3 regions of the Neobacillus sp. BP17 genome follow, and region 3 is predicted to be linked to each of the others. Evidence: predicted binding sites of a transcription regulator. Region 3 holds the regulator's gene; each other region holds the start of a gene.
The links. The regulator Rex, encoded in region 3, represses fermentation and respiration genes when NADH is low (regulators of the CRP and FNR family bind a similar motif). The targets are predictions, from matches to a motif close to TTGTGAAATATTTCACAA.
Positions count from the first base shown of each region.

Region 1: AC4QJR_RS18655 (NarK family nitrate/nitrite MFS transporter) is a predicted target of Rex. The motif match lies at 8,178-8,195, and genes of this name have one in related genera.
Region 2: AC4QJR_RS07115 (TIGR04053 family radical SAM/SPASM domain-containing protein) is a predicted target of Rex. The motif match lies at 7,732-7,749, and genes of this name have one in related genera.

Region 1 covers NZ_CM184198.1:3,851,712-3,862,681, reverse strand. Annotated here, with positions in the region: gene AC4QJR_RS18690 (endonuclease MutS2) at 1-1,118, shown strand, start outside; gene AC4QJR_RS18685 (hypothetical protein) at 1,167-1,304, opposite strand; gene AC4QJR_RS18680 (cold-inducible protein YdjO-related protein) at 1,351-1,569, shown strand; gene AC4QJR_RS18675 (hypothetical protein) at 1,626-1,799, opposite strand; gene yhfH (protein YhfH) at 1,940-2,074, opposite strand; gene AC4QJR_RS18665 (PAS domain S-box protein) at 2,367-4,523, shown strand; gene fdhF (formate dehydrogenase subunit alpha) at 4,667-6,727, shown strand; gene AC4QJR_RS18655 (NarK family nitrate/nitrite MFS transporter) at 6,789-8,090, opposite strand; gene AC4QJR_RS18650 (nitrate/nitrite transporter) at 8,312-9,808, opposite strand; gene AC4QJR_RS18645 (acyl-CoA dehydrogenase family protein) at 9,989-10,970, shown strand, end outside.
Region 2 covers NZ_CM184198.1:1,480,492-1,491,461, forward strand. Annotated here, with positions in the region: gene AC4QJR_RS07060 (alpha-amylase family glycosyl hydrolase) at 1-722, shown strand, start outside; gene AC4QJR_RS07065 (SDR family oxidoreductase) at 940-1,812, opposite strand; gene AC4QJR_RS07070 (YajQ family cyclic di-GMP-binding protein) at 2,134-2,631, opposite strand; gene AC4QJR_RS07075 (CvfB family protein) at 2,820-3,683, shown strand; gene AC4QJR_RS07080 (DUF3941 domain-containing protein) at 3,750-3,881, shown strand; gene AC4QJR_RS07085 (DegV family protein) at 3,928-4,794, opposite strand; gene AC4QJR_RS07090 (YitT family protein) at 4,919-5,761, shown strand; gene AC4QJR_RS07095 (DUF3813 domain-containing protein) at 5,812-5,997, opposite strand; gene AC4QJR_RS07100 (hypothetical protein) at 6,000-6,152, opposite strand; gene AC4QJR_RS07105 (Cof-type HAD-IIB family hydrolase) at 6,264-7,076, opposite strand; gene AC4QJR_RS07110 (metal-sulfur cluster assembly factor) at 7,359-7,667, shown strand; gene AC4QJR_RS07115 (TIGR04053 family radical SAM/SPASM domain-containing protein) at 7,829-8,959, shown strand; gene AC4QJR_RS07120 (Crp/Fnr family transcriptional regulator) at 9,043-9,741, opposite strand; gene moaA (GTP 3',8-cyclase MoaA) at 10,025-10,970, shown strand, end outside.
Region 3 covers NZ_CM184198.1:236,513-247,482, forward strand. Annotated here, with positions in the region: gene AC4QJR_RS01300 (ABC transporter ATP-binding protein) at 77-1,996, opposite strand; gene moaC (cyclic pyranopterin monophosphate synthase MoaC) at 2,174-2,671, shown strand; gene AC4QJR_RS01310 (redox-sensing transcriptional repressor Rex) at 2,707-3,366, shown strand; gene AC4QJR_RS01315 (sulfite exporter TauE/SafE family protein) at 3,565-4,317, shown strand; gene dcuS (DcuS/MalK family sensor histidine kinase) at 4,459-6,078, shown strand; gene AC4QJR_RS01325 (response regulator) at 6,056-6,763, shown strand; gene AC4QJR_RS01330 (2-hydroxycarboxylate transporter family protein) at 6,882-8,228, shown strand; gene AC4QJR_RS01335 (NAD(P)-dependent malic enzyme) at 8,347-9,561, shown strand; gene AC4QJR_RS01340 (YhbD family protein) at 9,742-10,365, shown strand; gene AC4QJR_RS01345 (polymer-forming cytoskeletal protein) at 10,378-10,970, shown strand, end outside.

The sequences.
Region 1 (10,970 bases), 2.1 Mb from region 3:
ATGTTTTATTTGGAAAAGCAAAGTATGGCCGTTCAATTAATGGATCAAAGGTAAGTATAAACGAATCTGGTGAGTTGAAATTAATTTCTGCAAAACACCCGCTTTTAGGGGAAAAAGCTGTTCCTCTTTCCTTTACTTTAAGTAATGAACAACATGCATTAGTCATTACCGGACCAAATACAGGAGGGAAAACTGTAACGATAAAAACGGTGGGTCTCTTAACTTTAATGGTCCAATCCGGTCTTTTTATTCCGGCAGCACCAGAAAGTAGTCTGAATATATTTGAGAGTATTCTAGTCGATATTGGGGATGGGCAAAGTATTACTGAAAATTTAAGTACGTTTAGCTCACGGATGGTTAATATTATTGAAATTTTAAAAGAAACCCAGCATCGCACCTTGGTTTTATTAGATGAATTAGGTTCGGGCACTGATCCTGGTGAAGGAATGGGGCTCGCTACAGCGATTTTAGAAACCCTGTATGAAAAGGGGGCGACTATTCTGGCAACAACCCATTATAGTGAAATCAAAGTTCTTGCTGAAACACATCCTGGATTTATTAATGGATCAATGGAGTTTGATCTAACCACTTTAAGTCCGACATACCGCTTACACATCGGGAAAGGAGGAGAGAGTCAGGCCTTTGCAATCGCATTAAAACTGGGAATGCATCCGAGAATTCTTGAGAGGGCTCATACCATCACTTATAAAGAAGAAAAGCAATTTACAACTGATATTACAGATGCATGGAAGCTAAAGGAATTGGAAAAACAGGTAATTATTAATAAAAATAAGGACGTAAAGAAAAGAACGAAAATGGAGGTGAAAATCCCGCTCTTCCAACAGGGAGACAATGTAAAAATTTCACCTGCCAATGAGTTTGGGATTATCTATTCAGGTCCGGACCCTCTCGGAAATTACGTTGTACAAATAAAAGGGGAAAAGCAAGCAATCAACCACAAAAGAATCACTTTATATATCGCAGCAAAAGAGCTATACCCTGATGATTACGATTTTGATATTATTTTTCAATCCAAAGAAAACCGGAAAAAAGATAAACTGCTCTCAAAAGGACATCAGGAAAATATATCAATCGAACATAGAGAAGGAAATCATTAGGAAAAAAATCAAACCCTCAAGCCCAATTGCTTGAGGGTTAGTCATCCTCTATTCCTTTTTAATATCAAGATATCTTTCCGCAAGTAATCTCTTTACTTCATTATAACTCAAACCAGATTGGAGGTTTAACCGCTTTACTTCGTCAATATCGGTTCCTACTGTTGTATATCTTTTTTGATTGGTCATCTTTTTCACATCTCCTAAAGAATTCTGGAAATGAAAAGCCGCTTTTTTGTGCATACTAATAAAAAAGGAGGCGGTTCCCATTTTTTACGGTAAAAGAGCTAAAGAAGAAGAAGTTGAAACGATCTTAGTTAATACTGAGATCTATTCATGCATAGCCGAAGCCTGCATAGGGTGGATGAGAAAGGACTTCGTTGCAGATGATTTACTATGCCCAATGTGTGGCAATGAAATGCTTCAAGAAATGAGAGAACTTCCGCAAATTTAAGAAATCACTATTCACTAAAGACTGTCAAGGATGATTGACAGTCTTTTCTTCTCTTTCTACAGATTTTCATTTTGCTGTTGAATTTCATCACCGCTAATCAAGGTGTTTGCTTCTTCCAGGTTTCTAAGTTCATCTACAGAATCCCCCGAAACTGTTTTCGTATTATTGATAACAGTCTCTTTTATTGCGTTTCTATTTCGATAACTCTGGGAATCAGTCTTTATAGCCATGCATATCATCTCCTTATGTAAAGGTTTTGCATGAAGAAAAGGGATTATGCCTTCCTAAATCTCACCTAAAAGGTAAAAATTAATCATTACATGAAATTTGAAATAACAAAAAAACTCTCCAAAGTGGAGAGCTTTTCAAGCTATTCTTCTTTTTTTGCTAAACATTTTTCGCATTCCATGAAATAGCTTTCTGCTTGTTCCTCCATGTGCTGACCACATTCTGAACATTGCTTCTTTGGTAAAGTACGGAAAAACTCAACTGGACTGATTAACATAATAAAACTCCTCCTTTATTGATACAGTTTATTTATTTCGTTCTTGTTATAGTACAGTATAGACTAAATTTATTAAAATGTGTAGACTTTTTTTTGAAAAATCAGCCTTTTTTTTAAAAAAATCTTTTATCACATAAATGTTCATTCATCCATTTACTCATTCATGGATTGGAGATGTGTAGGTTAAAATAATAGGAAATTGAAGGTTCATGTGAATTTTGTACTTCCATAACAATTCTCATTCCATTACAATCATAGTAGAAAAGCTATAGATATGGAGGGATGCTCGTAAATGAATGCAGTGGTAGGGACTTTTCAACCGTATTTCATCATAATTGCCATTGGTTTAACCATCATGGCATCTTTTACAGCATTAGATATTTTTACTTTAATAAAGTCTACAGAAAAAAATCAGCCACATCTGTTCCTAGGTGGCACATTTTCAATAGGTATCGGGATTTGGATCATGAATTTTATTGGACTTATTTCCGAAGATACAAACAGGTTTGCCAGTTATCATATTCCACTAACGATTTTGTCAATAATCATCGGGTTAGCATTCACAGGCATGGCCTTCCTATCATTATTAGGAAAACGAATGATGTTTTATCATTTGATCTTAGGAAGTTTATTTCTAACGATGGCCGTAGTTGCAACCCATCTAATCGGTTTATATGCCATGAATGTTGTTATAAAATATCACGTAATATTGCTTCTTTTTTCAGGGCTTTTAATCTTTGCTTCTTTTTTATTCTCATTATGGATTATTTCTTCTTCGAAAAGTTTTACTCGAAATAACCAGGTTTGGTTAAAACCAATTAGTGCGATTATTATGTCGTTAGCTATTATTGAAGGTCATTTTCTATTGACTCGAGCTTTGAACACGTCAATAAGTGATAGGCTGAATGGGTCAAGTGCAGATAGTCCCTTTTTTATTTATTTGGTATTATTCTTGACTATTCTCATTATTGGAGGGCTAATTGCATCAAGTACATTAATTAGTAAACAACTTGTAACATCCGATGCAAACCTAAAGGACATTAAAGCTGCTCTCGATGCCTCGACCATTGTTGCAATAACAGACCCTCATGGAACGATTATCTTTGTAAATGATAAGTTTGAAGAGATTTCCAAGTATACAAAAGAAGAAATTCTGGGTCAGAATCACCGGATCTTAAATTCTGGTTACCATTCTAAAGAATTTTTTAAAGATTTATGGTCCACGATTCGGTCAGGAAAGATTTGGCGTGGAGAAATCCGTAATAAAGCCAAGGATGGGTCTTTTTATTGGGTTGATACCACGATTGTGCCTTTTTTGAATAAAAAAGGGAAACCTGTCCAATATGTTGCAATTCGCTCGGATATTTCGGACAGAAAAAGGGCTGAAGGCCATCTGAAAGAAACCGTTAAAGAGAATGTTGATATAAAATTTGCACTTGACCAATCCTCGATTGTTGCATTTACGGATGCAAAAGGAGTTATCACCAGTGTTAATGAAAAATTCTGTGAGATTTCGAAATACAAGCGGGAAGAAATAATTGGCAGAGACCATAATATTTTAAATTCAGGTTTCCATTCAAAAGAATTTTTCAAAGATCTTTGGAAGACCATTGGTTCTGGAGGAGTATGGAAGGGTGAAATAAGAAATAAAGCAAAGGATGGTACTTATTATTGGGTGGACACAACGATTGTGCCCTTTTTAAATGATCAAGGAAAGCCATATCAATATCTTGCCATCCGAAATGACATAACCGAACGGAAGAAATCTGAGGAAATCCTCCATCGGCAGGATAAATTGGCTGCGGTTGGTCAATTAGCTGCGGGTGTTGCCCACGAAATTCGTAATCCACTCACTTCAATGAAGGGATACGCGGAATTTTTACAGCTGGATGAAAAGGACCCCGAGCGAATTGAGTTTTTAAGCATTATTCTCGATGAAATTGAACGAGTTAATACTATAGTTGAGGACTTTATGGTATTAGCAAAGCCAAAAGCAGTGGAATTAGAAGAAAAGAATGTAGTTCCTGTAATTAAGAATGTTGTCTCATTGCTTGAATTTGAAGCAAGAAAGAAAAATGTCGGTTTAACATTTGATTGCAATCAGGAAATTATTCAAATTGAATGTGATGAGAATCGTTTAAAACAGGTATTTTTAAATTTCATCAAAAATGGAATTGAAGCTATGCCAGACGGCGGGGAACTACATGTAAAAACAATCATCCACGATAATAATGTTCAAATTTCTATTCAAGATACAGGTGTGGGCATTTCTAAGGAGAAATTAAAGAAACTTGGCGAGCCGTTTTATACAACGAAGAAGAACGGGAACGGTTTAGGATTAATGGTGAGCTTCAAAATCATTGAAAGTCATAATGGGAAGGTCTTTGTAGAAAGCGAACCTAATAAAGGGACCACCTTTAATATCTTACTGCCTGCCAAAACTGCTTAAAAAACGGGAGAACGATTCTCTCGTTTTTTTATTACTCAATTTTTCAAAAAATAGACACATATATTGCGAAAAAAGAATCTACAATTAAAATATATAGATTATTATTATTATATAGTTACAATGCTTTTTATAGAGGAGTGAACATGTTGGGAGATTCTAATTTAGTCAAAGCGATCTGCGGATATTGTGGAACGGGATGTGGCCTAGTCCTTGAAGTTCAAGACAACCGAATCATGAAAATTCGTGGTGATAAGGATGCACCTGTCAACAAAGGACAAACATGTGTAAAAGGTGCATTTGCCTATGAATATGTCCATGCTAAGAATAGATTAACAACCCCATTAATTCGTAAAGCTGGTAAGTTGGTTGAAACGACGTGGGATGAAGCCTATCAATACATTGCCACTAAATTATTAAGCATCAAAACATCATGGGGACCAAATGCAATATCTATGTTTGCTTGTGCACGGAGTACAAATGAATCCAATTATATAACACAAAAATTCATGAGAACGGTCATCCAGAGTAATAATATTGATGGCTGCAATCGAACCTGACACGCTCCTAGCGTTGCCGGTCTGGCAACTGTTTTTGGAAGCGGTTTCCCAACAAATACTCTGGAAGATTTTGAGCGGGCAGAGGTGCTGCTTTTAATGGGGTCGAATACAACAGAGGCACATCCAATTATCGCTAATCGCATTAAAAAGGCGGCAAAAGCCGGCCTGAAAATAATCGTTATTGATCCAAGAAGGATAGATATGGTGAAAGTTGCGCACCGTCATCTGCAAATTAATGTCGGTACAGATATTGCACTGATCAATGCATTTATTCGAATTATCCTGAAAGAAGGCTTATATAATCCTGAGTTTATTAAACAATTTACGGTCGACTTTGAGAAACTTGAAAAACAAGTTGAACCATATACTCCTGAATTTGCTGCAAGCATTACTGGTTTGCAATCAGAAGATATTGTCGCTACAGCTAGGGAGTATGCTTCAGCAAGCTGTTCAATGATAGCATATACACTTGGTATTACAGAGCATCACTGTGGTGTTAATAATGTATTTGATATCGCCAATCTTGCTTTATTAACCGGAAATATTGGAAAACCAGGAACTGGAATTATGCCATTAAGGGGCCAGAACAATGTCCAAGGTGCTGGGGATATGGGATGCCTGCCAAACCAATTAGCTGGAGCAATGAGTTTAGCAAATGACGAATTCCGTAGCCGATATGAAAAAGAATGGAGAGTCGAATTAAATCCGCAAGCAGGCGATACACAAACGCGTACATTTGACCGCTTAGAAATGGGTGAACTAAAGGCACTATATATTATTGGTGAAAATCCTCTACTTGCCGATGTTCATATGAACCATACGAAAAAATTGCTTGAGAAATTAGATTTGTTAGTTGTTCAAGATATTTTCATGACCGAAACAGCCAAAATGGCAGATGTTGTTTTACCAGCTCGTTCATGGGGAGAAGTAGACGGTACTTATACCAACACAGATCGAAGAATTCAAAGGGTTCGCAAAGCAATTGAGGCACATCCAAATGTGAAAGAGGATTGGGAAATCCTTTGTGAATTATCCACAATTATGGGTTATCCGATAACCTATAAAAATAGTGAAGAGATTTGGGATGAAGTAAGGAAACTTGCTTGGGAGATGTATGGTGGTATCTCTTACGAGAGGCTCGAAAAAGAGTATAGCATCCACTATCCATGTCCGGACGAAAGTCATCCTGGAACTTTTATCATGCATGAGAGGTTCCATCAGCATGAAGTGCCAACGAAAAAATCACCATTTGTTCCGGTAGATTACACAGCTCCGTTAGAGTTACCAGATCATGACTATCCATTTACACTAACGACAGGCCGTCGCTATGAATCTTATAATACCCATTCTCAGACTCGTCATTATGCTTCGGGTGTAAAGGTGAAACAAACGGAAGAGACCCTAGATATCTCTCCTTCTGATGCAGCAGCTCTAGGAATTATTGATGGAGAAGTGGTCAGGGTTCGTTCACGAAGAGGGGAACTTGAGGTAAAGGCAAAGGTTACAGAACAGGTGGTACCAGGCTTAGTCTTTATGAGTTTTCACTGGAGTGAGACACCAACAAATGTATTAACATTAAATGAATACGACCCTATTTCAGGAACCGCCGAATACAAAGCATGCGCAGTTGCAATTGAAAAAATCTAAATAAACTATTGTAGACGCAGTTTTGTAACTGCGTCTTTATTATATAAAAAACAAGCCGGGATTACCCGACTTGCTGTGTAAGAGCTTTAGCTGCAGTTGCTTTCCTTTGATAAAAATACCAGTTAAGCACAAAGGATATAACATAAAAACCGATAAAGAAGTAAAAAGCAGTAACTGGTGTGCCAGTAGCGTTAACTGACCATCCGAATAACTTTGGTATAAAGAATGATCCATAAGCTGCAAATGCTGCTGAAAAGCCAATAACTGGTGCGGCTTCTTTCGGAATAAACAGGTTAGGAATCATTTGGAACGTTGAACCTGAACCAATTCCAGAAGCAATGAAAAGTACTAAGAAAGCTACTAAGAATCCAGCAAACTGTTTGCCATTTAGGAAGTAAATAACCCCCGCTGCGCCAATTCCCATGATAACTAAAACATATGAGGTCACCTTTGCACCACCGAGTTTGTCAGCCAACCAGCCGCCTACAGGTCTTGCCGCCGCTGCTACTAAGGCTCCAAGGAAGGCAAGTGAAATATGCTCAGGAAATTGTGATCTTAAAAGGAGCGGGAAAGCCGCTGAATAGCCAATGAATGAACCAAATGTTGCTATATAAAGAGCTGTCATTATCCAAGTGTGTTTACGTTTTACGATGACAAATTGATCCGCTACAGATTGTTTTGCACCAGGAACATTATCCATTTTAAACATAGCTAGTATTGTTAAAATTACAATTGGAATAACCCAGATAAATGCTGCATTTTGTAACCAAACTTTCTCACCATTTGCTAACACTTGATTGCTGCCGACTAGTGCAAAAGTTCCTGAAGTAACAATTAACGGTGTAACAAATTGAACAACAGATACCCCCATGTTACCTAAACCACCATTAATACCAAGTGCTGTTCCTTTTTCTTTCTTGGGAAAGAAAAAGCTAATATTCGCTGAAGAGGATGAGAAATTTCCACCGCCAAGACCACAAAGAGCTGCTAGTAACAACATGATTGAAAATGGTGTCTCCGGATTCTGAACTGCAAAACCGATTCCAATCGCAGGAATGGCTAAGACAGCTGTTGAAATCACAGTCCAGTTCTTACCACCAATTGAGCCAACAGCGAATGTATAAACAAAACGAAGTGTTGCACCAACCAAACCAGGCACAGCTGCAAGTGTAAAGAGTTGTTCTTCAGTAAAATGGAAGCCAATGTCGTTAAGCCTAACAGCAACCACGGACCAAATTTGCCAGACAATAAATGCGATCATCAATGATGGTACGGAAATCCATAAATTTCGACGTGCATGTTTTTTTCCTTCTGCTTTCCAGAACTTTTCATCTTCTGGGTTCCAGTAATTAATTCGGGCCATTATTTATTCCCCCTAAAGTGCTTTAATTTTTATTTTCAAAGTATTTGTGTTTGTGTTATTAATATAAATCAGATGGTAACATGAAATTTGTGACGTACGTCACAAAAATGGTGAACGAACTGTGAACTCAAGGCGGATGACAAAAAGTTGTAATAATTTGATCCTAAGCATAACGAAAGGAGACCTTCCACACACGGAAGGTCTCCTTTTGTTATGCTTATTTAGGATTTTTCATTATCCTCATAAAACATACCTACATAGTTTTTTGTTTCTCCAACGTCATCTTTAATGGCCGTAATGGTAAGCCATTCTCTGTAAATTTCATTATTTTTACGTTTATTCCAAATGTACCCTTCCCAAACGCCATTGGTCTTTAGACTCTCCCACATTTGATTGTAAAATTCATGCCCATGTTCCCCGGATTGAAGTACACTTGGGGTTTTACCTACGACTTCGGCCTGACTATATCCGGTAATTTTCGTAAATGCAGGATTTACACTTTGAATGATTCCGTGAACATCGGTTACACAAATACCGTCTAAAGCATGATTAACAATCTTAGCAGAAATATCTAACTTATCTTGGTAATATAGCCAAACTACTATAACCAGACTTGCTAAAGAAAACTCCGAGAGGGACATGAACCCTATAGCATAATGTCCAGTCCAATTAAAAAGTATGGTAAGAATAACTGGAGGGAAAAAACCACCAAGTCCCCCCATGGCTGAAACAATACCATTCACAATTCCAGCTTGCTTTGAAAAATATAATGGGACTAATTTAAAGATCGCCCCATTTCCAATCCCTGCAAAGAAAGCAACTAATAAGCAGCCAAATGAATAAATTGGCAGCGAGGGAGTAAATGACAATAGAAATCCTGCAAAAGTTAGGCTAAAGAAAACAGCCATTAAAATAAGAAACGGATTAATTTTATCGCCTAACCATCCCCCTATTGGTCTAAAAATTGTGGCTAAGGCAATAAAACCGGCTGTTCGAAGTCCTGCATCCACTTTATCCAATTGAAAGTGATTGACTAAGAACGATGGTAAATAAATGGTGAAGGCTACGAAGGAACCAAACGTGATAAAATAAAATAAACTTAAAAACCATAGTTTAGGATTTTTATACACCTCTTTGATTTGGTCAGGTAAGGAAATGTTTACTTTTCGTTCCTTTCTATCCCCTAATATAAAATTTAAAAGGGCAAAGAGAAGCACGACGAGCAGATAGATTTTTATCGTATTTCTCCAACCATATGCGGTAGCAAGAACAGGTGCTGAAAAGGAAGTAATGGCGGTTCCAATATTACCTGCTCCGTATATTCCATTAATAAACCCATGCTTTGATTTCTCATAATATTTTGGAAGAGAAGTTACACCAACAGAAAAGACTGCACCTCCAATCCCAAGTAATAACCCGCCAATGATAAGCGTACTCAAGGAATTTGCATAGCTTAACAATGCAATAGGAATAAGTAGTATAATGAAACTAATTGTAAATAAAAGTCGAGCACCATAGCGATTTGTCCAATAGCCAATCGGCACACGGAGAAGTGAGCCAAGGATAACAGGGACAGCAGTTGCCCATGCAATTTGTGAGGAAGTAAGTTGAATATCTACTTTTATAAAAGGCATAAGTGATGATATAAGTACCCAAACCATAAAACCAGCTACAAGGCTTCCAGTTTGTATAAAAAGTTGTTTTGATCCTTGTTTCATAAAATCCTCCTTTAATTCCCATGCCATCTTATTATTTCCTCAATCTTACGTTATATATTAAGAAATATGTTCATAGGCATGGAAGATTTTTCTTCTTGTATTATAGAACAACGAGCATTTGACTTTCAGTGAGGTATGACACACATTTGACACAAATATTTTTAATGGGAGAGATAGATAATGAATTTTCTTGAAAAACGAACATTGGATGAACGAATTGAACTTATGAGTAGCCTTTCGAAACAGTTTAAAATGCGTGCACATCAAATAGACATTGAGGGCGCCTTTCCTTATGCAAATATTCTGGACCTTAAAAATTCTGGATACACTACATTAACTGTCCCCTCTAGGTATGGCGGACAGGAAATTGCACTTTACGAACTCATTCGACTCCAAGAAAAGATAGCCGAAGGTGATGGGGCAACTGCTCTTTCCATCGGATGGCATATGGGCATTATCATGAATCTCAATGAAAAAAACTCATGGAAGGAGCCTGTCTTTAAGGAAATTTGTGAACAGGTGAAGAAAGGTGCATTAATAAATAGTGCTCAAAGCGAACCGAAAACAGGTAGTCCTACTCGGGGTGGAAGACCGGAAACAACAGCGGAAAAGTGTAAGAGTGGCTGGAATATTAATGGAAGAAAAACGTTTACGACGATGTCTCCTGTCCTTGATTACTTTATCGTTAGTGCGACCATTAAAGATACAGATGAAGTGGCAAATTTTCTAATCCCTCGAACGTCAAAAGGGATAATGATTGAAGAAACATGGGACAGTATCTCTTTAAGAGGGACAGGCAGTCATGACTTAATTCTTGAGGATTGTTTTGTGGAAGCTGAAAATCTTGTCGAAGAGTTTAGTACCACAGGAAGAAAAGTGAATGGATGGCTCTTACATATACCAGCTTGTTATCTTGGTATAGCAAAAGCCGCCCAAACTTATGCTATTCAATTTGCAAAGGAGTATTCTCCTAATAGTATCGTAGGGCCGATCATCGATTTACCAAATGTACAACAAAAACTGGGTGAGATGGAACTAAAGGTCATGCAGTCCGAGTACTTTTTATATGGGGCGTCTAAACAGTGGGATTCTTCAAACACTGAGGATAGAGAAAAAATGGGCGCTCATTTAGGGGCAGCTAAATTAACTGTGACCAATCTAG
Region 2 (10,970 bases), 1.2 Mb from region 3:
TTGTTACGTATCAATATAGTGAAAAATTAAGAAATACTTTTGCAAGTACTGATCAATCCTTTAGTTCACTATACTCGGATGTAGATAAAAATCAGCAATCATTTTTAAGACCAAATTTTTTGGATAACGAATATACCACAAGATTTACGAGCGACATTGTCGCAAAAAAACAATTCCCAGGCTCACGCTGGAAAACAGCATTGTTGTACCTTTATACCACCCCGGGAGTTCCTATTATTAATTATGGGACCGAAATTGCTTTAAATGGAGGAGGTATTCCGGATAACCGCGGGCAAATGAGCTTCAGGGCTGAAAAAGAATTGATTGATTACATTACCAAGGTGGGCGAATTAAGGAATCAACTTCCATCCTTAACTAGAGGAACCATGGAGATGCTCTATGATCAAAAGGGAATGGCTGTTTATAAACGAGTGTATAAAGGGGAAACATCCATTATTGCGATCAATAATTCGAGTAAGTCTCAAAGCGTAACATTAACAAATGAACAAATTGAAGATGGAAAAGAACTGAGGGGCTTACTTGGAGGAGATAAAGTTAATAGTCATGATAATAAATATATGATTATTTTAGATCGGGATAATTCGGAAGTGTATGTTGCAACTGAAAAAAGCGGCATCAATTTTCCATTAATTGCAGGGTTAGTTGTTGTTTACCTGTTATTTACGTTATTTATTCTTAAATTAAGAAAAAACAAGCGATAAAATGTCGGGGGCTTTCCCCGACATTTTTTTATGATAACATAGTATAGGTTTTTGAACTTAGATTACTGTCTAGCTCCAGCGCCCTAGCTGCTAATGTCCTTCGCTCTCCGCCCTACGATAAGTCAAGCACGAATGCGCCTTCGGCTCTTCGTGTTTCCTTTATCTCGGTTGGAGAGCTCCAGGCCATACGCCGCTGAACAGGGCGCTTGCGCTTTTCTTATCCGTTAATAATTTCCCCGCCATTTACATGAATCATTTGCCCACTCATATAGGATGAGTCATCTGAGGCAAGAAAAACATAACTGGCTGCTAATTCATAAGGTTGTCCTGCTCTACCCATTGCCGTATTTGAACCAAAGGTAGCAACTTGATCTGCTGTAAAAGTCGAAGGAATCAGTGGTGTCCATATTGGACCTGGAGCCACACCGTTTACCCGAATTCCTTGAGGTGCAAGGGACAGTGCTAAAGAGCGGGTAAAGGAAACTACTGCTCCTTTGGTTGAAGAATAGTCCACTAATTGTTCATGCCCCTTGTAGGCCGTAATGGAAGCAGTGTTAATAATCGATGCCCCTTTTTTAAAAAAAGGGAGAGCCATTTTGGTCATATAGAAAAAGGAGAAAATATTTGTTCGGAACGTCTTTTCCAATTGTTGTGAAGTGATTGATAATAAACTTTTTTGCGGATGTTGTTCCGCTGCGTTATTAACAAGTATATCTAGCCTGCCAAATTCAGAATGAATCTTATTCACGGTATCCTTACAAAAATCTTCACTGCCTATGTCGCCGGAATAAAGCTGGCATCTTCGTCCTTCCGCTTCAATTAATTGCTTGGTTTCTTCTGCATCTTGATGCTCCTCCAAATAAATAATCGCTACGTCTGCCCCTTCTTTGGCAAAATAAATCGCAACTGATTTGCCAATCCCACTGTCACCACCAGTAATAATCGCAGTTTTACCAGTTAATTTTCCACTTGGTTGATAATTGGGGTCGACCGAGATGGGCAGTGGATTCATTTCACTTTCTATGCCAGGCTGATGATTTTGATGTTGTGCTGGAAAGGTCTTCTTTTGTTGATTTTTATTATTGCTCATTACCTAAAACCTCCAAGTGTTTACTCCTTATTAGTTTTAGATAAATGGGTCAAATTATGAAAAATAATAATGATAAAAAAAGCGAAAGGATTTATTCATCCTTCCGCCGTTTTTACTGTATAGTAAATAATAAAATATTTAATTGTTGATAAATAGAAATAGTTCGCTGAATCTAGCTCCAGCGCCCAGCGGCTAGTGTACTTCGCTCTCCGCCCTACGATAAGTCAACATCGAATCGCTATCGCTCTTCGTGTTTCCTTTATCTTGGTTGGAGAGCTCCAGTCCATACGCCGCTAAACGGGCGCTTGCGCCTTTTGTTCTTCATCGATAGTTAATAAACTGGACATCCACTGTTAAGTCAGCCTCGCGAACAAGGGAGATGATCTTTTGTAAATCATCCCGGTTTTTACCGCTAACACGTACTTGGTCGTCCTGAACCTGACTCTTCACCTTGACGCCGCTATTTTTAATGATGGTATTAATTTTTTTAGCATTTTCTTTGTCAATTCCTTGAACTAGTTTAGCTCGTTGACGAACGGTTCCGCCTGATGCTCCTTCGACTTTTCCGTAGTCAAGATTCCTTACTGGAACTCCACGTTTAATTAATTTGCTAAATAAAACATCCTTTAGTTGGTCCATTTTATATTCATCATCGGAAACAAGGACCAGTTCCTCTTTATCTTTATCCAGTGAGACTTCACTTTTGCTGCCTTTAAAATCATAGCGTGTACCAATTTCCTTCATTGTTTGGGCAATCGCATTTGACACTTCCGATAAGTCAACTTGAGATACAATATCAAATGAACTATCTTTGGACATAACAAAACCTCCATTTTATAAACATTATATTAAGCTCATGCCTGCTAAAGTTTCCCTTTATGGGTACATTATAGTAAAATATAGCAGTTCAAACAACTATTTAAAAAGGAAGCGCACGTTCAAACGGATAAATAGGCGCTCCGAATGAGATAAACTAATTCTCCATGAAAAGAAAAGAGGATATATATATGTCTTTAAATGAATTAATTGGTCAAACAACCACATTAACTGTAGCTAGGAAAGCTTCGTTTGGGTATTTTTTAACAGATGGAAATGAGGATGTATTACTTCATTTTAATCAAGCCCATCAAGAATTTGAAGAAAATGATCAAGTTGAGGTTTTTCTATATGTTGATTCAGAAGGTCGAATCTCTGCTTCAACCAATATTCCTGATATAGCGATTGGACATTATGCTTGGGTGAAGGTAACCGACTCAAATCCAAGGATTGGTGTCTTTTTAAATATTGGACTTCCAAAGGATATCTTGTTAGGTATTGATGATTTGCCTGTACATAAATCCGTTTGGCCCAAACCTGGAGATTTAGTTTATATTACCTTAAAGCTAAGCAGCAATTATCTCCTTTACGCAAAGCTAGCCACGGACCCAGTGATTGAATCTATTTCTGTAAAAGCGACAAGAGCAAATTTTAATAAAAATGTGCAAGGACATATTTATAGAACGGCCAAAGTCGGAAGTTGGATTTACACCATCGAAGGTTTTAAAGGATTCATACATGAGTCGCAAAGACAGCAAGAGCCGCGGATTGGAGAAAAAGTTGAAGGGCGGATTATTGATGTAAAAGAAGATGGTACGATCAATGTTTCCTTGCTGGCAAGAAAAGAGGAAACGCAAGATGTTGATGCGGAACAAATTTATGAGTATTTGATGAGCAGAAATGGTGCTATGCCATATAACGATAAAAGCATGCCTGAAGATATCAAAGATCGATTTAACTTAAGTAAGGGTGCCTTTAAACGAGCGCTTGGAAAACTTATGAAAGAGGGCAGGGTATACCAAGAGGGCAGCTGGACATATGTGAAGAAAGATTAATGTTTTTACATACTCTTTTCAAATTGACAGAAACTAAGTGTGAAACTATTTGAAAGGGGTAAGGTTATGCCGCACACTTCAGACAACGACAAAAAAGCGAAAGACAACAATGCCCTTCGCCATGAAAAGAATATGATGCGTGAAAAAAACCGTCAAGCTGGAAAAAATCAATATTCCAAGAAGACAGATCATAAATAAATAGAGGAATGAAAAATGAGTGGGGTATAAACACCCCACTTATTTTTCATTTTGCTGAAGGCAGTTCATTTAAGAAGAAAATGGAGATGGTACCAGCACCTGTATGGGACCCAATAGCCGAACCGATTGATGATATAAAAACTTCGATCGGATGGAATTCTTCTTCAATCATCACTTTCATTTCTATAGCGTATTCTTCACAATCCGCGTGGCTAATTCCAATGACTTGATTATTCATTGCTGAGCCGCGGTCCTTCATGATTTCAATGATCCGTCGCATCACTTTTTTCTTCCCGCGTATTTTTTCAATTGGGACGAGTCTGCCGTCCTCTACATTGAGGATAGGCTTAATATTCAATAATCCTCCTAGAAATGCAGAGGCTTTGGATACACGCCCTCCTTTTGCTAAATAATCAAGATCTTCCACTGTAAAAAGATGTTCCATATGAGTGCATCTAAATTGCACATCTTCTAAGATTTTTTCTTTTTCAATATTTTTAGCAGCAAGAACGGCTGCTTCTCGAACCACAAGACCAATTCCAAGCGAAGCACATTTGGTATCGACAATTGTTAAATTAAAATTTGGATATTTTTCCTTCACTTGGTCAAGAATCATAACAGCAGTTGAATATGTACCAGATAATTTTGAAGAAAAGGCTATGTATATCCCGTCTTCAACTTTTTCTGCCATTTCGGTAAATACTTCCTCGAACAGAAGTGGAGAGACTTGAGATGTTTTTGGAACAATTCCACTGCGAATTGTTTCATATACAGTGTTCGGATCAATTGATTTTACATCTTCATACTCATTGCCATTAATCTCTACTTTTAAAGGAAATAATGTCACTTGGTGCTCTTCATAAAAACTTTTTGGTAAATCGCATGCGCTATCAGCTAGTATTCGTACCTGCATATAGCTCACCTGCTTTCAAACAATTTATAGTTTCAGTTTATCGGTTTAACAATAAAAATACAATTATCTATCACAGAAAACATTTCAATGGATTCATATTCTCTCAGGTAAAGGGGTAATAGATATGATTTGGCTTCAGATAAAGAAGCTTGGAGTGGTAGCAGCGGGTTCCTTGTTGGGCGCCTTAGCGATGAATTTATTTTTGGTACCTGCAAATATTTACTCAAGTGGATTTACAGGAATAGCCCAATTACTTTCAAAAGTGTTAAGTGACTATACACCAATAAATGTGTCTCTAGGATTTTTATTATTATTGCTGAATATTCCTGTGGCTATTTTAGGATGGAAAAAGGTAGGAAAATCTTTTACAGTCTACAGCTTTATTAGCGTTGCACTGTCTTCATTATTTTTGATACTTATCCCAATTAAACAGGTTTCAAATGATATCCTTCTAAATGCAGTTTTTGGTGGAGTCATCCAAGCCGTTGGTGTTGGAATTACGTTGAAATGGGGAGCATCAACAGGCGGTGTAGACATCATTGCTATGGTTTTATCGAGAATGAAAGACAAGCCGATTGGACCCTATATGTTGGTCATAAATGGAGTGATTATTTTAACAGCAGGATTTTTGTATGGCTGGGAAAAAGCTCTTTATACGCTTGTAACATTATATACTTCGACAAGAGTGATTGACGCTATCCATACTAGGCATGCAAAACTTACGGCAATGATTATTACAAAAAAGGCGGATGTAATGAAAAAAGCCATACAAGAAAAACTTGTAAGAGGAATTACAATCCTTCCTGCCAAAGGGGCATTTTCAAACGAAGCGAGAGAAATGTTAATGATTGTCATTACACGATACGAACTGTTTGATTTGGAAAGAATCCTTAAGGAAGTCGACCCCAACGCATTTACAAATATTATTCAAACTACTAATATCTATGGTTTCTTTAGAAAAGAGTAACAAGAAAAGAGGAAGCGCCTTATTAGCGCTTCCTCTTTCCGCTTTTCTTGTTAAGACAATTGATCAAGCTCTTGTTGCATTTGTTGGAGCTGTGCCTGCTCTGCTACAGTGGAATTTGCATAAGCAGAACTTAATGCATTTTTCGCTTTCGCCACAGCAGAATCAAGTTCAGCAGGGTTGGCTGAGTTTGCCATTTCAACAAATCTTCGTGCTTCTTGGAACAATTGGTTTCCCATGATTATATTCCTCCAAGCGAGGATTCTTGCACATTGGCCATCTTCTGAGCTTCCGCTTCAGCATAGGTCATGTGATAGGGAATACGTTCCGCATGTTTACTGACCGTATCCGCTCCTTGCTGGACAAAGCGTTTTGATTTGTTTCGTTTACCCATTCGAATCCCTCCAATATGCTCAAGGCTTCTTTTTGAAACAGCATCGCTGCCTCAAAAAATAGTATGTACCAAAATGGGGCTGTTCATTTAGGTAAACAATGGCGAAGGGGGTTAAAATTTTATATTTAACAAATCTGCCAAATATTTACCCACTCCATCTTCTTCATTGCTTAAGGTAACATGATTGGCAATGTTTTTTACCTTATCAATGGCATTTCCCATCGCAATTCCGTGACCGGCATATTCAAGCATTTCTAAGTCGTTGTCTTCGTCGCCAAACGCAATAACCCGCTCAGCAGGAATGCTAAAGTAATCAGACGCTTTTTTTAGCCCGACAGCCTTGTTTAAGCCAACTTTAATAATCTCAACCACATGCCAAGGTGCTGCCCAACTACGGTGATCAATCACTTCCGCATGGACTGCAGATAAATGATCGCGAATGGTTTTTAACTGATCTTCATCTGTATGAATTAACAAACTTGTTGGTGATTCCTTTAAATAATCTGCTAAATCTCCGGTAGTAATGTTAGGATTTCCAAAATTAAAAATGTCTAAAAGCTTTTCATCATGATAGTGGAAATACACATCATCAATTACTTCAGCGATAATATTATGAAAATGAAAGCTCCTACACGCTTCAACAATTTCATGTGCAACCTTGATATCTAGTGGTTGGTGATAGCCCCAGTTTGGCTTTCCGGGGTAATGCATAAACGCACCATTAAAATTAACAATCGGTGTGTCTAAATTCAATTCACGATAGTACATCTCGCAGGAACGAAAAGGCCGCCCCGTTGCAATCATGACGATATGACCTAATTCTCTTGCCTTTTTAATAATTTCTTTTGTTTTTAAAGATATCGTCTTATCATCTTTCAATAAAGTTCCATCTAAATCTAATGCAATTAAGTGTCTATTTGCCATAAGAACTCCTTCTAATATTAATTTCATCGCTAATATAAATGGTGCTTTAGGAAAAATTTTATATTCATGATACACTGCTAATAAAGAATTTTCATACTCCAAGGACCCTTATTATTTCTATATTCACTATGTTAACAAGTTTATAACGAAACTGTAAAAAAATTCACACCAAAAGGTATAAAAAAACTATATACTTTTTTTTATGAAGTCTCAATTTTAATGATATCAAAGATATTTGCTATAATAATTTTAGGTCAAAGACATTTGAGGAGTGAAAGAAAAATGAATGAAGAACTAAAAGAGAATATATTGGGTGCGTTAGAGTTAGTTATTGACCCTGAACTAGGAGTAGATATCGTAAACTTAGGGTTAGTATATGATACGGAAATGGATGAAGAAGGGAACGTAACCATTACGATGACATTAACATCAATGGGCTGCCCGCTTGCGGGTACGATTGTGGACCAAGTTAAACGAGCATTGGCTGATATCCCAGAAATAAAAGAGGTTGAAGTAAATATTGTTTTCAATCCTCCTTGGAATAAAGATATGATGTCACGTTATGCGAAAATTGCCTTAGGTATTCGCTAGAAAACAGCAGAATTTTCTGCTGTTTTTTTATTCTTCATTTTTTAGACATATTTATTTGCTTGGAATGTGAGAAAGTTCACTTTTTTCGAACATAACCACCTTTATAATACATTTTAATAAGGCTATCTGATTAAAAGCCAGTATTAGGAGGCATATTCAATATGAATTTTAGCCGAGATTTTAATAAAGACCCATTTATCGTTATTTGGGAACTCACTAGAGCTTGCCAATTAAAGTGCCTGCACTGCCGTGCGGATGCCCAGTATAGAAGAGATCCACGTGAATTATCGTTAGAAGAAGGAAAAAATTTAATTGATCAAATATATGAAATGAACAATCCAATGCTTGTTTTTACAGGCGGGGACCCGTTGATGAGAGAAGATGTTTTTGAAATTGCAAAATATGCAGTTGAAAAAGGTGTACGGGTATCAATGACGCCAAGTGCGACACCGAATGTAACCAAAGAAGCTATTGAAAAGGCGAAAGAAGTCGGTCTAGCACGTTGGGCATTTAGTATCGATGGTCCTAAAGCCGAGATTCATGATCATTTTAGGGGAACGGCAGGTTCCTTCGACCTTACCATGGAAAAAATAAAATATTTGCATGAAGTAGGATTACCTATTCAAATTAATACGGTAATTTCCCGTTACAATATTGACTATCTTGATGAAATGGCAAAAATGGTAGAGGAATTAGGCTGTGTGCTTTGGAGTGTCTTTTTCCTAGTTCCAACAGGAAGAGGTCAAGAATCGGATATGATTTCTTCTGTTCAACATGAAAAAGTTTTCAGATGGTTATACGATTTAAGTAAGCGCGTTTCTTTTGATATCAAAACGACAGAGGCAATGCACTACCGACGGGTTGTGATTCAACAGAAAATGCGTGAAGCGAAAGAAACAACCGATGATATCGAGTATTTAAGTGCTTTAACAGAAAAAGGATTAACAGGTTCCATTGACGGATTGGGACGGGCTCCAAAAGGTGTTAATGATGGTAACGGTTTTGTTTTTATCTCCCATATTGGAGATGTATATCCAAGTGGACTATTACCAGTGAAAGCGGGGAATATTCGTGAAACCCCCTTGGCAGAAATTTACCGTGAATCACCAATATTTAAATCACTAAGGAACCCTGACCTCTTTAAAGGAAAATGCGGTGTTTGTGAATTCCGTCATGTGTGCGGAGGGTCAAGGTCAAGGGCCTATGCGATGACAGGAGATTATCTAGAAAGCGAGCCATTCTGCGTTTATATTCCAAAAGCATTAAGAGAGAAGCAAGTTCAGGATAATTAGATAAATAGGACAAGGCTGGCCCATTATAATGAGACAGCCTTGTATGTAATGTTATGGAAAATAAAAAAAGACGGCATGCCATACTATTCAATATTGCAATAGACTGCCGAACAATTTTCACAATCGATTTCATTTTTTAAGTATTGTAAATCCAAAATGGATATTTTTCCTTTTTTAACAGAAATGATTTTATCCTTTTTTAGTTCACTTAGAATCCGGTTTGTACTTTCACGGGATGTACCGCAGAAATTAGCCAGTTCTTGGTTTGTAAGCGGAAGATCAATTAGAATTCCGTTATCTTTTTGAATACCATAACTATTTGTCATTCGGATAAGAGTTGAAAATAGTGCCCCTCGTTTCCCATTTAGGACAAGATCGCGAAACTTTGTTTGCGTTTTACGGAAATGATCACTCATCCATTTCATGAATTCAAAGGCAAGTTTACTATTTTGAAAAATTTCGCTTTCAATGACATCTTTTTTTATTGCAGCAACTTCTCCTTCTTCAAGAACCATTGCACTCAATAAATACCTAGGATTATCCGTAAATAGGGTTAATTCTCCGCAAATATCATTTTCTCCACAAATTCTTAACGAAAGTTCACGACCATCTGATGTGATTTTACTAATTTGAACTTTTCCAGAAATGATAATATAAAGTTCTTCAGCAACCATTCCTTCTTGAAATAAAAAGCTTCCTCTTTCACTTTTAAATTTCCGATCTGCAAATCTAAGTAATTCTTTTATTTCAATGGAATGAGTTGGTTTCATTGGTATTGTCATCGGTTTCACCTCTACGCATCATTTTAATAACCATCTATTTTGAAATCTTCATGATTTGTTTGTTAATAATATTTTATCCTATTAGAAGGCATAAAATAGAAGTAAACAATGACAATATAGTGAAAACTTATAAGGACCTAAAGTATTTCTAGATAGGCAAACTTCTGCTAAGATAAGACTTATACAATTATAAGTATTGTCATAGTGAATAATGTAACAGTCTTTTCTACGAATGACTGATACACTAAAAACAGGTTCCTTAAAAATAATGGAGTTGAGATTAATGGAAAAAACCATTATTAAAGATAAATTAAATAGACCCTTGCATGACTTAAGGATTTCTGTAATCGATCGATGCAATTTCCGCTGCCAGTACTGTATGCCAGCAGACCAATTCGGGCCTGATTTTGAATTTCTTCCAAAAAGCGCTTTGCTGTCATATGAAGAGATTGAACGCCTTGCGAAAATATTTGTAAGTTTGGGAGTGGAAAAAATTCGTTTAACAGGAGGGGAGCCTCTTCTTCGGAAAGATTTACCTATTCTTGTTAAGAAATTATCCGCAATTGAGGATTTACATGATATCGGATTAACGACAAACGGTGTACTCTTGCCAAAATTGGCAAAAGAGTTAAAGAATGCCGGTCTTAAACGCGTTAATGTCAGCCTTGATACTTTAAATGATGAATTGTTTGGGGAAATTAACGGGCGCGGGGTAGCCACTGGACCTGTATTGGAGGGCATTGAAGCTGCCAAACAAGCTGGGCTTGGGGTCAAAATTAATATGGTTGTAAAGAAAGGCTTGAATGATACTGAAATCATTCCTATGGCAGAATATTGCAAAGAGAATGGACTGGAGTTGCGTTATATCGAATATATGGATGTTGGCTCTACAAATGGCTGGAAAATGGATGATGTCATTACTAAGAAACAGATTTATTATCTATTAAAAGAACGATTTGAGCTCGAGCCAGTAGACCCTGCCTATTATGGGGAAGTGGCGAAACTATATCGTTATAAAGATAAAGATGTGAATGTGGGATTCATTACTTCTGTGTCTGAATCTTTTTGCACAAGTTGTACACGATCTCGTTTATCAGCGAATGGTCAGATTTTTACATGTTTGTTTAATGGGAATGGGCATGATATTCGTAACTTTATGAGAAATGGTGCCACTGATGCAGAAATCCGGGAACGAGTAACTGCGATTTGGAATGCTCGAGATGATCGAT
Region 3 (10,970 bases):
TTTTAAAAAAGTGTTTATATCGAATGTTGTCGATATATGTCTTATTAAAAAGAAAAAACCGAGCACTGCTCGGTTTTTACTCTGCCAATTCCGCCCATGCTTCCATTAGTTGCTCGAGTTCAGCCTTGGCTTTTTCATTTTTTAGGTTGATTTCTAATACTCTTTCATGATTTTGAAAGATATCTGGATCACATAACTGCTGTTCGAATTCCTGAATTTGCTCTTCCAGTTCTTCAATTCTTTGTTCCACTTCTTCTAATTTTCGTTTTCGCTGACGCTCTTGTTTCTTGCTTTCCTTATCCTGTTGATAAGTATTTTTCTCAAATGCTTCCATTTGCGCAGACCCTTTTTGAAGATCCGCCAGCGCCAGGGCAGCAAGCTCCTCCTGCTCCAATTTCTTCTCTACATAATAATCATAATCCCCTAAATACTCTGTACTGCCATGGCGGCTCAGTTCCAAGACCTTTGTGGCAATTCGGTTAATAAAATACCTGTCATGGGAGACAAAAAGAATTGTGCCAGGGTAATCGATTAATGCATTCTCAAGAACTTCCTTGCTATCTAAATCCAAATGGTTGGTGGGCTCATCTAAAATTAGAACATTGGCTTTTTCCAACATCAGCTTAGCTAAAGCAAGTCGAGCTTTCTCCCCGCCGCTTAAAGTGGAGACAATTTTTAAGACATCATCACCGGAAAATAAGAAATTACCAAGAACCGTTCGAATCTCTTTTTCGTTTTTTAACGGGTAATCATCCCAGAGTTCATTCAAAACACGCTTATTGGAAGTTAATTCAGCCTGTTCCTGATCGTAATATCCGATGGAAAGGTTTGTTCCATAGAGAATGGTTCCGTCTAGGGCAGGAAGCTTTTTAATAATTGTTTTTAATAAGGTTGATTTACCAATTCCATTTGGGCCAACTAAGGCAATGCTTTCTCCTTTATAGGCACGAAAAGAAATGGCTTCTGAGACCTTTTCGCCCTGATAACCGACAGCAAGGGAATCGACCGTTAACACGTCATTGCCGCTTTGTTTTTCAATTTCAAACGAGAAGTTTGCCGATTTTTCATCTCCTAAGGGGCGGTCCATCAGTTCCATCTTCTCTAACTTTTTGCGGCGGCTTTGGGCTCGTTTGGTCGTTGATGCACGTGCCAAATTCCGGTTGATAAAATCCTGAAGATCTGCCACCTCTTGCTGTTGCTTTTCAAAAAGCTTTAAATCACGCTCATAATTGGCCGCTTTTTGATCTAGGTAGGAACTATAGTTGCCTGTGAATCGTTGGATTTGCTTACGGGACACTTCATATACCTGCGTAACCACCTTATCTAAAAAATAGCGGTCATGGGAAACAATCAAAATGGCCCCGTGATAACTTTGTAAATATTGCTCCAGCCAGGACAGGGTATCAATATCAAGATGGTTGGTCGGCTCGTCCAATATTAAGATATCGGGCTTAGTTAATAGCAGTTTACCAAGGGCAAGACGCGTTTTCTGTCCGCCGCTTAAACTTGATATCATCAAGGATTTATCAGGGAAATTTAACCCATGGAGTACAGAACGGAGCTCTGCCTCGTATTGATATCCACCCTGCTCCTTAAATTTCACTTGAAGATGGTCGTACTCTTTTAGGATTCTCTCGTATCTTCCAGTATCATCAAATACATTAGGATCGGCCATTTGCTCTTCAAGGGCCCGAAGTGACTTTTCCATTAAACGCAGCGGTTCAAATACAGTCAACATCTCGTCCCATATCGACAAAGTGGACTCTAAACCAGTATTTTGGGCTAAATAGCCAATCATTACTTCTTTTGGTTTGATGATTTCACCGCCATCATGTGACAAGTGGCCAGCAATAATCTTCAATAATGTTGATTTTCCTGCCCCGTTGCGACCAACTAGAGCCACACGGTCTCGAGTTTGTAATTCTAATTTAATATTCGATAAAATTAGGTCAGCACCATAATATTTTTGTAGTTGATTAACCTGTAACAAAATCATTCTTTTTCACCTCTATTACATAGGTTTAGTGTACCTTATTCCCCGTATATCGGCAATAAACTGAGGCGCAGATTAGGTGGATGAAGGTGTTAAATCGGCAAAAACCTTGAATTTCGTTCAAAGTTTCACAGACAGATAAGGAAAAATAGTGTATGATTTGAAGGGAGGATTATTTATATGGCAGAATTAACGCATTTTAATGAAGAAGGCCGAGCAAAAATGGTCGATGTCAGTGATAAGCCAGAAACAGCACGGACGGCACTTGCTCATTCCAGTATTACAGTTAGGAAAGAAATTTACGATAGAATTACGAATCACGCGATAAAAAAAGGTGATGTCTTAGCAGTGGCACAGGTAGCTGCGGTCATGGCAGCAAAGAAGACGTGGGATTTGATTCCGATGTGTCATCCGATTCCCTTAACGGGGGTTAATATATCTTTTTCCTGGGAGCAGGACACAGAAGAGAATTATCGCTTAAATATATCGGCAGCCGTTAAAACCAAGGGGAATACAGGTGTAGAAATGGAAGCGTTAACAGCTGCGTCAGCATGCGCTTTAACGGTTTATGATATGTGTAAAGCAGTTGATAAAGGTATGGTGATTGGCCCTACATATCTTGTCGAAAAAACAGGCGGTAAAAATGGTGATTTTAAGAGAAACGAAAAAGTTAAATGATTTTTAACTAAATTATCCATGGGGTGTGGGAGATTATGAGTAATGAAACAATGAAAATACCACAGGCGACAGCCAAACGGCTGCCCCTTTATTACCGATTTCTTAAAAACCTGCATTCTTCCGGTAAGCAAAGGGTTTCATCAGCCGAACTAAGTGAAGCCGTAAAGGTCGACTCAGCCACGATTCGCCGCGATTTTTCTTATTTCGGAGCATTAGGAAAAAAAGGTTATGGGTATAATGTCAATTATTTGATTTCCTTCTTTCGTAAAACCTTGGACCAGGATGAATTAACAAAGGTTGCTTTAATAGGGGTAGGAAATCTGGGCACGGCATTTTTAAACTATAATTTTTTAAAGAATAATAACACGAAAATAGAATGTGCCTTTGATGTGGATCCAGAAAAAATGGGAACAAAAATTCGCGAGGTCCCGGTTTATCATATGGATGAATTGGAGAAGGTTTTATCTGAGGGAGGTATATCCGTTGCGATATTAACGGTTCCAGCCCCAGTTGCACAGATGATTACTGATCGACTTGTGAGTGCAAATATAAAGGGAATATTAAACTTTACGCCAGCACGCTTAAATGTTCCCCCGCAAATTAGAGTCCATCATATTGACTTAGCAGTGGAACTGCAATCGCTTGTTTATTTTTTAAAGCATTATCCGACGGTGGAATTAGAGGAAGAAGAATAGTAATTTAGTTAAGAGCTTTTCACAATATTTGTGGAGAGCTCTTTTGTATGCTTGCTTTTTTTAATTACATAATCTATCAAAATACTGAGGGCTGGACTAAGATGTAGGTAGTTTATTTGCAAGCGATTACTATCGGGATTATAGATCACACATTCCCTAGAGTGACATCTAGGGTTTTTGCAATTGGAGGGGATGAAGTTGGCGATCGTGCTGACTATGTTTGTACTTGGGGTATTATTAGGATTTGTCGGAGCAGGAGGTTCTGGCTTTATTATTGCCATTTTAACAGTGGGTTTTGGAGTTCCCATCCATGTAGCGTTAGGGACATCTTTAGCTGCCATGGTGTTTACTACCTTGTCAGGTGCGTACAGTCATTTTCGACAAGGAAATATTTCGATTAAAACGGGTCTAATTGTCGGAGGCTTTGGGTCGATTGCTTCCTTTATTGGTTCAAAGCTTGCTGGTTTGATTCCCATCCATTCCTTGCATTGGTTAACCGCAGGGATGTTGTTTCTATCAGCTATGATCTTGGTCGTACGATTGTTTATCGTTCAAAAAATTAAGGCAAACTATAAAAAAGACGAACCGAGCAACCTTCTTCTCATTAAGAAAGCAGCGCTAGTCGGTTTGGTTACCGGGTTGTTGTCTGGGACATTTGGGATTGGTGCTGCACCGTTCATTCAAATCGGACTGCTTTTAATCTTGGGACTTACGCTTAAACAATCTGTGGGTACAACCATGCTTGTTATTCTGCCCATCGCTTTAGCAGGGGGAGCTGGCTATTATTTTCAAGGATACTTGAACTTCCCATTGTTATTTGAAGTGGTGGCAGGAACCATGATTGGTTCTTATGTCGGGGCTAAGTTTACGGACTTTGCACCTCAGCCCGTTTTAAAAAGTGCGATGGTCCTGACCCCTATTTTAGCAGGAGCTATATTACTGATAAGCTAAAGAAAGCTTCCAAGGCTGCAAAGTTCTGTCATAGCAAGCTTTGCAGCTTTTTTGCGTTTACTTTACTTACCTGAATGATTACATTGTCATCAAGGGGTGCATCAAGATGGTGCCTGACACCCGGTACAGCTGGAGGGAAATATGAGAAGGGGCAGATGGAGTTTAAAATCAGTGATTATTGTCTTCGTTTGTGTAGTGGTTACTTTTTCGCTGTTGATAACGGATTTACTTATAAGTTCCAGAATTGCTTCAGAGACGGAAAAGAATCAGGCGGAGCAAGCAAGAAGTGTAGCTCGCATGGTTGCACATAGTCCGCTTGTGATTGAGGCGATGAGTGGGAAACGCGATGAAAAGGACATTCAAAGCTATGCAAATGAAATGAGGAAAGTTACAAATGTTTACTTTATTGTCGTGATGGATATGAATGCCATTCGAAAATCCCACCCCGACAGTAAAAAAATAGGGTTGCCATTCAGGGGTGGAGATGAAGGGCCTGTTTTAAAAGGAAGAGAGCATGCGTCAATATCAAAGGGATCGCTGGGACCTTCATTACGCTCTTTTACACCCATTAAGGACGAAAAAGGGAAACAAATCGGGGCAGTGGCCGTTGGGATTTCGCTGGATAATGTGGAAAAGGCCGTCAAAAAGAGCCGAACTGGGATCTATATTGGAACCCTGATCGGCCTATTAATCGGTGTTCTTGGGGCTGTTATTTTAGCTAGATATATCAAAAAAATCTTACTTGGGCTTGAGCCGTTTGCGATCGCAAAATTATTAGAAGAAAGAAGCGCTATGCTTCAATCCGTCAGAGAAGGAATAGTCGCGGTTGATCAAGAGTCAAAGATAACACTTGTCAACCGAGCTGCTTTAAAGATGTTTCACAAGGCAGGACTGCCGGATAATCCGAAGGGGGTAAATATAGAAAGGTATTTGTCTACCACGCGCTTAAAAGATCTCTTACAAACGGGTAAAGCTGAATTGGATGAAGAACAGAATTTAAATGGAATGACTATTTTAACTAATCGAGTCCCTGTTATTGTTGGGAATAAGGTCGTAGGGGCCATTGCAACTTTTCGCGATAAAACAGAAATACAAGTACTCGCCGAAGAACTGACTGGAGTGAGAACTTACGCCGATGCACTTCGAGCCCAGGCACATGAATATATGAATAAGCTTCATGTTATTTTAGGGATGGTCCATACAGGGTATTATGAAAAAGTTGTTGAATACATCAATGAAACGGTTAATCATCGCAATAACGAAATTGGCTTTGTGACCAAAAAAATAAAGGACCCTGTATTAGCAGGCTTTTTAATTGGAAAGTTAAGTTATGCAAGGGAATCGGGGACAGAGTTATCAGTTTTGTGTGAACAACCAATTCCTCAACCCGAGGATTCTGATATAACACATGAACTGATTACGATTTTAGGTAATTTAATTGATAATGCGATTATGGCTGTGAGCGGTTGTCCACTCAAAAAAGTAACAGTTTCCCTTGATTATGCAGATGATATTTTAACAATTGAAGTAAAAGATACCGGAAAAGGGATGAGTGAAGAAATACAAAACCAAATTTTCAACAAAGGGTTCTCCACAAAAGGTGAAAATAGAGGATTAGGATTGTATCTCGTTTCGCAGGCGGTTAAAAAGTTGGACGGGGATTTAATTCTATCATCAAAGCCTGAAAAAGGGACCGTTTTCGCCGTGTATATACCATATGATGGGGAGGGGGACAGAAATGATCCGAGTGATGATCGTTGATGACGATCCAATGGTGGCTGAATTCAATAAACGCTATCTTGAGCAGGTCCCCGGATTTAAATTGATGGCAATGGCTGCATCTGTAGATGAGGCGATTATGAAATTGGAAAAGCTAGAAATCGATCTTATCTTGCTTGATATATTTATGCCGGGGAAACTAGGTTTAGAGCTGTTAACCTACCTCCGCGAAAATGAGAAAGAGACCGATGTAATTATTATTTCAGCAGCGTCAGACATGGAGCGGATTAAAAAGGCTTTGAGGTACGGAGCTGTAGATTATTTAATTAAACCTTTTGAATTTGACCGATTTAGCAGAGCGTTAGTTGACTATAAGAACCAAACAAAGATTATTCAGACACAACATGTAATTAATCAAGACGTGCTGGACCAGCAGATCCTGCACCGAGAGGAAAAGTCTCTTATCGAAGACCTCCCGAAAGGACTGACAAAAGACACCTTAAAACAAATTTGGGAAGCCATTCAGGAATTAAAAAATGCTCCGTTTTCAACAGAGGACGTTGTAAAGGTGGTCGGCATTTCTCGGGTATCGGTCCGTAAGTATTTAAACTTTTTAAAGGAAATCGGAATTCTTGATGTGAAGGTAATTTACGGTACTGTCGGCAGACCTGTATACCAGCATGAATATAATCAAATGAAAGAACATCTAATCAAAGCCTTTTTGTAAGCAGCCGAAAACTGCTTACTTTTTTTATTTACAAAAATCTTATTAAATTTACATAAACTATGAAAGCGTTTCAATCAAGAATATGATATAGACATAAATTTCATAGGGGGATGAATTTATGGAACCAGTTAGAAAATTGCAACCGCTTACGGTTGTTTCAGGGGAAAAGGAAGAAAAGAAAGGTTTTTTAGGTAAAATTGGCAGTATGAAGATAGGGGTTATTCCACTGCCGCTTTATATCGTTATCGCAGCTGTTGTCTACTTTTCAGCTGTCTATAAATTGCTTCCAGCTGACATGATTGGCGGATTTGCCATCATTATTGTTATGGGTATTTTACTTGGTGACCTTGGTATGAAGATTCCGGTCTTGAAGGATATTGGGGGTCCGGCAATTCTAGCACTGTTGGTCCCATCTATATTAGTCTATTTTAGTGTGATTAACACAACTGGAATGAATGCGGTTACGCAATTAATGAAAACATCAAATTTCCTTTATCTATATATCTCTGTTTTAGTAGTCGGAAGTATTCTTGGGATGAATCGCAGAGTCTTAATTCAAGGTTTCACACGAATGTTTATCCCGCTTATTTTAGGGACCATTGCTTCAGTTATCGTAGGGGTCCTTGTTGGTTTGCTTTTTGGATATGATATGAAACACACACTTTTCTATATTGTTGTACCAATAATCGGTGGCGGCATCGGAGAAGGAATTTTGCCTCTTTCATTAGGCTATGCAGAGGTTCTCGGAAAATCTTCAGAAACATTTGTTGGTCAGTTGATCCCCGCCGCTGTAATTGGGAATATTGTCGCTATCGTTTGTGCTGGTATTTTGTCTCGCATAGGTGAGAAAAAGAAACACCTTACGGGTAATGGTGTATTAGTGAAAACAAAAGGCGGCGACGGAATCACAGAAGCCGCAACGATTGATAAGCCGGTTGATTTCCCACTTATGGGTGCAGGATTGTTAATAGCATGCAGTTTCTTTATCTTAGGTGGACTTGGAAATAAATTTCTTGGAATTCCTGGACCAGTGTTAATGATTATTGCAGCAGCAGTAGTAAAAAGTATTAAGATAATGCCAGCTAAAATGGAACAAGGTGCGTATCACTTATATAAATTTGTATCATCAAGTTTAACATGGCCATTAATGGTTGGTTTAGGGATGCTTTATATTCCGCTTAAGGATGTAGTTAAGATCGTAACACCTGGATATGCGGTTGTTTGTGCTTCTGTTGTAGTCGCAATGATTACTACGGGTTACTTTGTAGGAAAATTGATGAAGATGTATCCTGTTGACTCAGCAATTGTTACAGGCTGTCATAGTGGTTTAGGAGGTACGGGGGATGTCGCGATTCTTTCGGCATCTAATCGGATGTCATTAATGCCATTTGCCCAAGTTTCCACAAGAATTGGCGGCGCCTCAACCGTTATATTGGCTATTCTTTTACTGAAATTATTAAGTTAGTAATTCCTCAAAAGGGCTGTGGCTATCTGTCACGGCTCGACTTTTTAAATAATAGATTTGATTTTCGTCACCCAGATTAACATCTAGACTTAGGTTGGAGCAAAAGGAGAAGGTTGGAATGAATGAAAGAATGATCAAAGAAGAGGCCGTGCTGCTTCACAAAAAGCTTGCCGGGAAAATTAGTATTGTCAGTAAGGTAGAAGTTAACAATGCAGATGATTTAAGTTTAGCCTATACACCAGGTGTAGCGGAGCCATGTAAGATTATTGCCAAAAATAGTGAGGCTTCTTTTGAGCATACAGGGCGTGGTAATTTAGTAGCTGTTGTCACAGATGGAACAGCGGTCTTAGGGTTAGGAGATATTGGTCCCGAAGCAGCAATGCCGGTAATGGAGGGGAAGGCAGTTTTATTTAAACAATTCGCAGGGATTGATGCTTATCCGCTCTGCTTGGGAACAAAAAATGTCGATGAAATAGTCAATATCATCAAAGCATTAGAGCCAACGTTCGGCGGAATCAATTTGGAGGATATCGCTGCTCCAAGATGCTTTGAAATTGAAGAACGCTTAAAAAAGGAATTAAACATTCCTGTGTTTCATGATGACCAGCATGGGACAGCAATTGTCGTACTGGCTGGCCTTTTAAATGCACTTAGAATTGTTAAGAAAAGTATCTATAGGGTAAAGGTAGTCATCAATGGCGCAGGTTCTGCTGGGATTGCGATTGCCAAGCTTTTATTAACTGCCGGTTTTAAGGATATTACGTTAGTAAGCTTGGAAGGGATTGTTTGCCCAGGTGAAATGTGGATGAACGATCGGCAGGCAGAAATAGCAGTGAAAACAAACCTGCGAGGGATACAGGGCACCTTACAAGATGCCATTAAAAATACGGATATTTTTATCGGAGTCTCAGGGCCAAAGGCTTTAACTGGAGAAATGTTCAGAACAATGAATAAAGATTCAATCGTTTTTGCAATGGCAAACCCGGTGCCAGAAATCTATCCTGAGGAGGCTATAGCAGCCGGTGCAGCAGTAGTTGGAACAGGCCGTTCTGATTATCCTAATCAGGTAAATAATGTACTCGCTTTTCCAGGGATCTTCCGCGGAGCACTTGATGTAAGGGCAACAGATATCACAGAGGAGATGAAGCTTGCCGCCGCCTACGCCATTTCAAGACTTGTATCGGATGAAGAACTTTCACCGCAGTATATCATTCCAAACGCCTTGGATTCACGTGTAGGGGAAAGAGTTGCCGCCGCCGTTTCGAACGCAGCCATTGAAGAGGGAGTAGCTAGAAAAGGAATGAGTAGCAAAAAACTAGTAGAAATCATTTAGAAATCCAATTCAACCCATTGGTGGGTGTTAGAAGAGAATAAGTTTAATAAGGTCTTTCACGTTAATCAACGTGAAGGGCCTTTTTTTGGTGAAAATAATTAGGACAGCCTAATATTTACATTTGCACTTTACATGCGTAACAGTGTTATGTTACATTGTTTATGGAAAGGGGTTTTTAGTATGAGTGAGGAGTTAATCTCAAAGAAAGACCTATTAGAATTAGCAGGAATATCCTATGGACAGCTATATAGATGGAAACGAAAGGACTTAATCCCGGAAGAATGGTTTGTGCGCAAGTCTACGTTTACAGGTCAAGAAACATTTTTTCCTAAGGAGAAGATCCTTGAAAGAATCGAAAAAATCCAAACAATGAAGGAAAACTTATCCTTAGATGAACTAGCAGACATGTTCTCACCTAATGTAGCAAACTTAAATTATAACAAGGATGACTTAATAAAACGTAACATTGTTTCGACAGCCGTTGTCGATTTTTACTTAGAACAGGAAAACGGTAGTTTGGAATTTAATTTTACAAGGATGCTTGAAGTGTTTGTTTTAGACAAATTGCTTCAATCGGGAGAAATAAACCTAGAGGAAGGGAAAATGGTCTTGCAGGTGTTAAAGGACCATACAGCATTAATTAAGCAAAAAAGCTGTGAGTTAGTGATTACCCGAAAGTTGGGAATGTCATCATGTCTATTACTCGTAAATGCAGAAGAATTTCACTTTGAACGTGGTACCAAGGTAGTCACTGTCCTTTCACTGATGAAGTGCATGGAAGAGATTAAAGCGAAATTATTATAAAGGAGACTGACGATGGATACGAAAAGCAGAGGAGACTTGGTGATTAATGGCTTCGGTGCATCCAACGGGGGGCAGTTCCGCGTTGTTACATTAAATGGCAGAGGAACGATTAACAGCGATTTAGAATGTATGGAACTTGATTGTAATGGTTCAGGTATCCTGAATGGCAATGTTATTGCTGAGAAAGTAAAGGTGAACGGGAATGGGAGGTTCAGAGGGAATCTTGAAGCTCAAAACCTATCGATTGATGGATCTGCACGGATCGACAAAAACCTATCGGTGGAAAAATTAAAGGTGAATGGTAAAAGCACCGTTGGCGGCAGGGTTAAATGTGAGGAAATCAAAATCCATGGCACCTTTACGGCCGGGGAGGATTGTGAAGCGGAAATCTTTAAAGCAGAATCGCAGTTTACGATTGGCGGACTTCTAAATGCTGACCATATCGACATAAAGATGTTTGGAGAATGTAAAGCAAAAGAAATTGGCGGGCAAACGATCACAGTAAAGCAGAAGGGATCATCCTTAGTCGGTCATTTGCTTAAGCCCTTTTATAAACCACAGCTGGAAGTGGAATTAATCGAAGGGGACAAAATTGAACTCGAAAA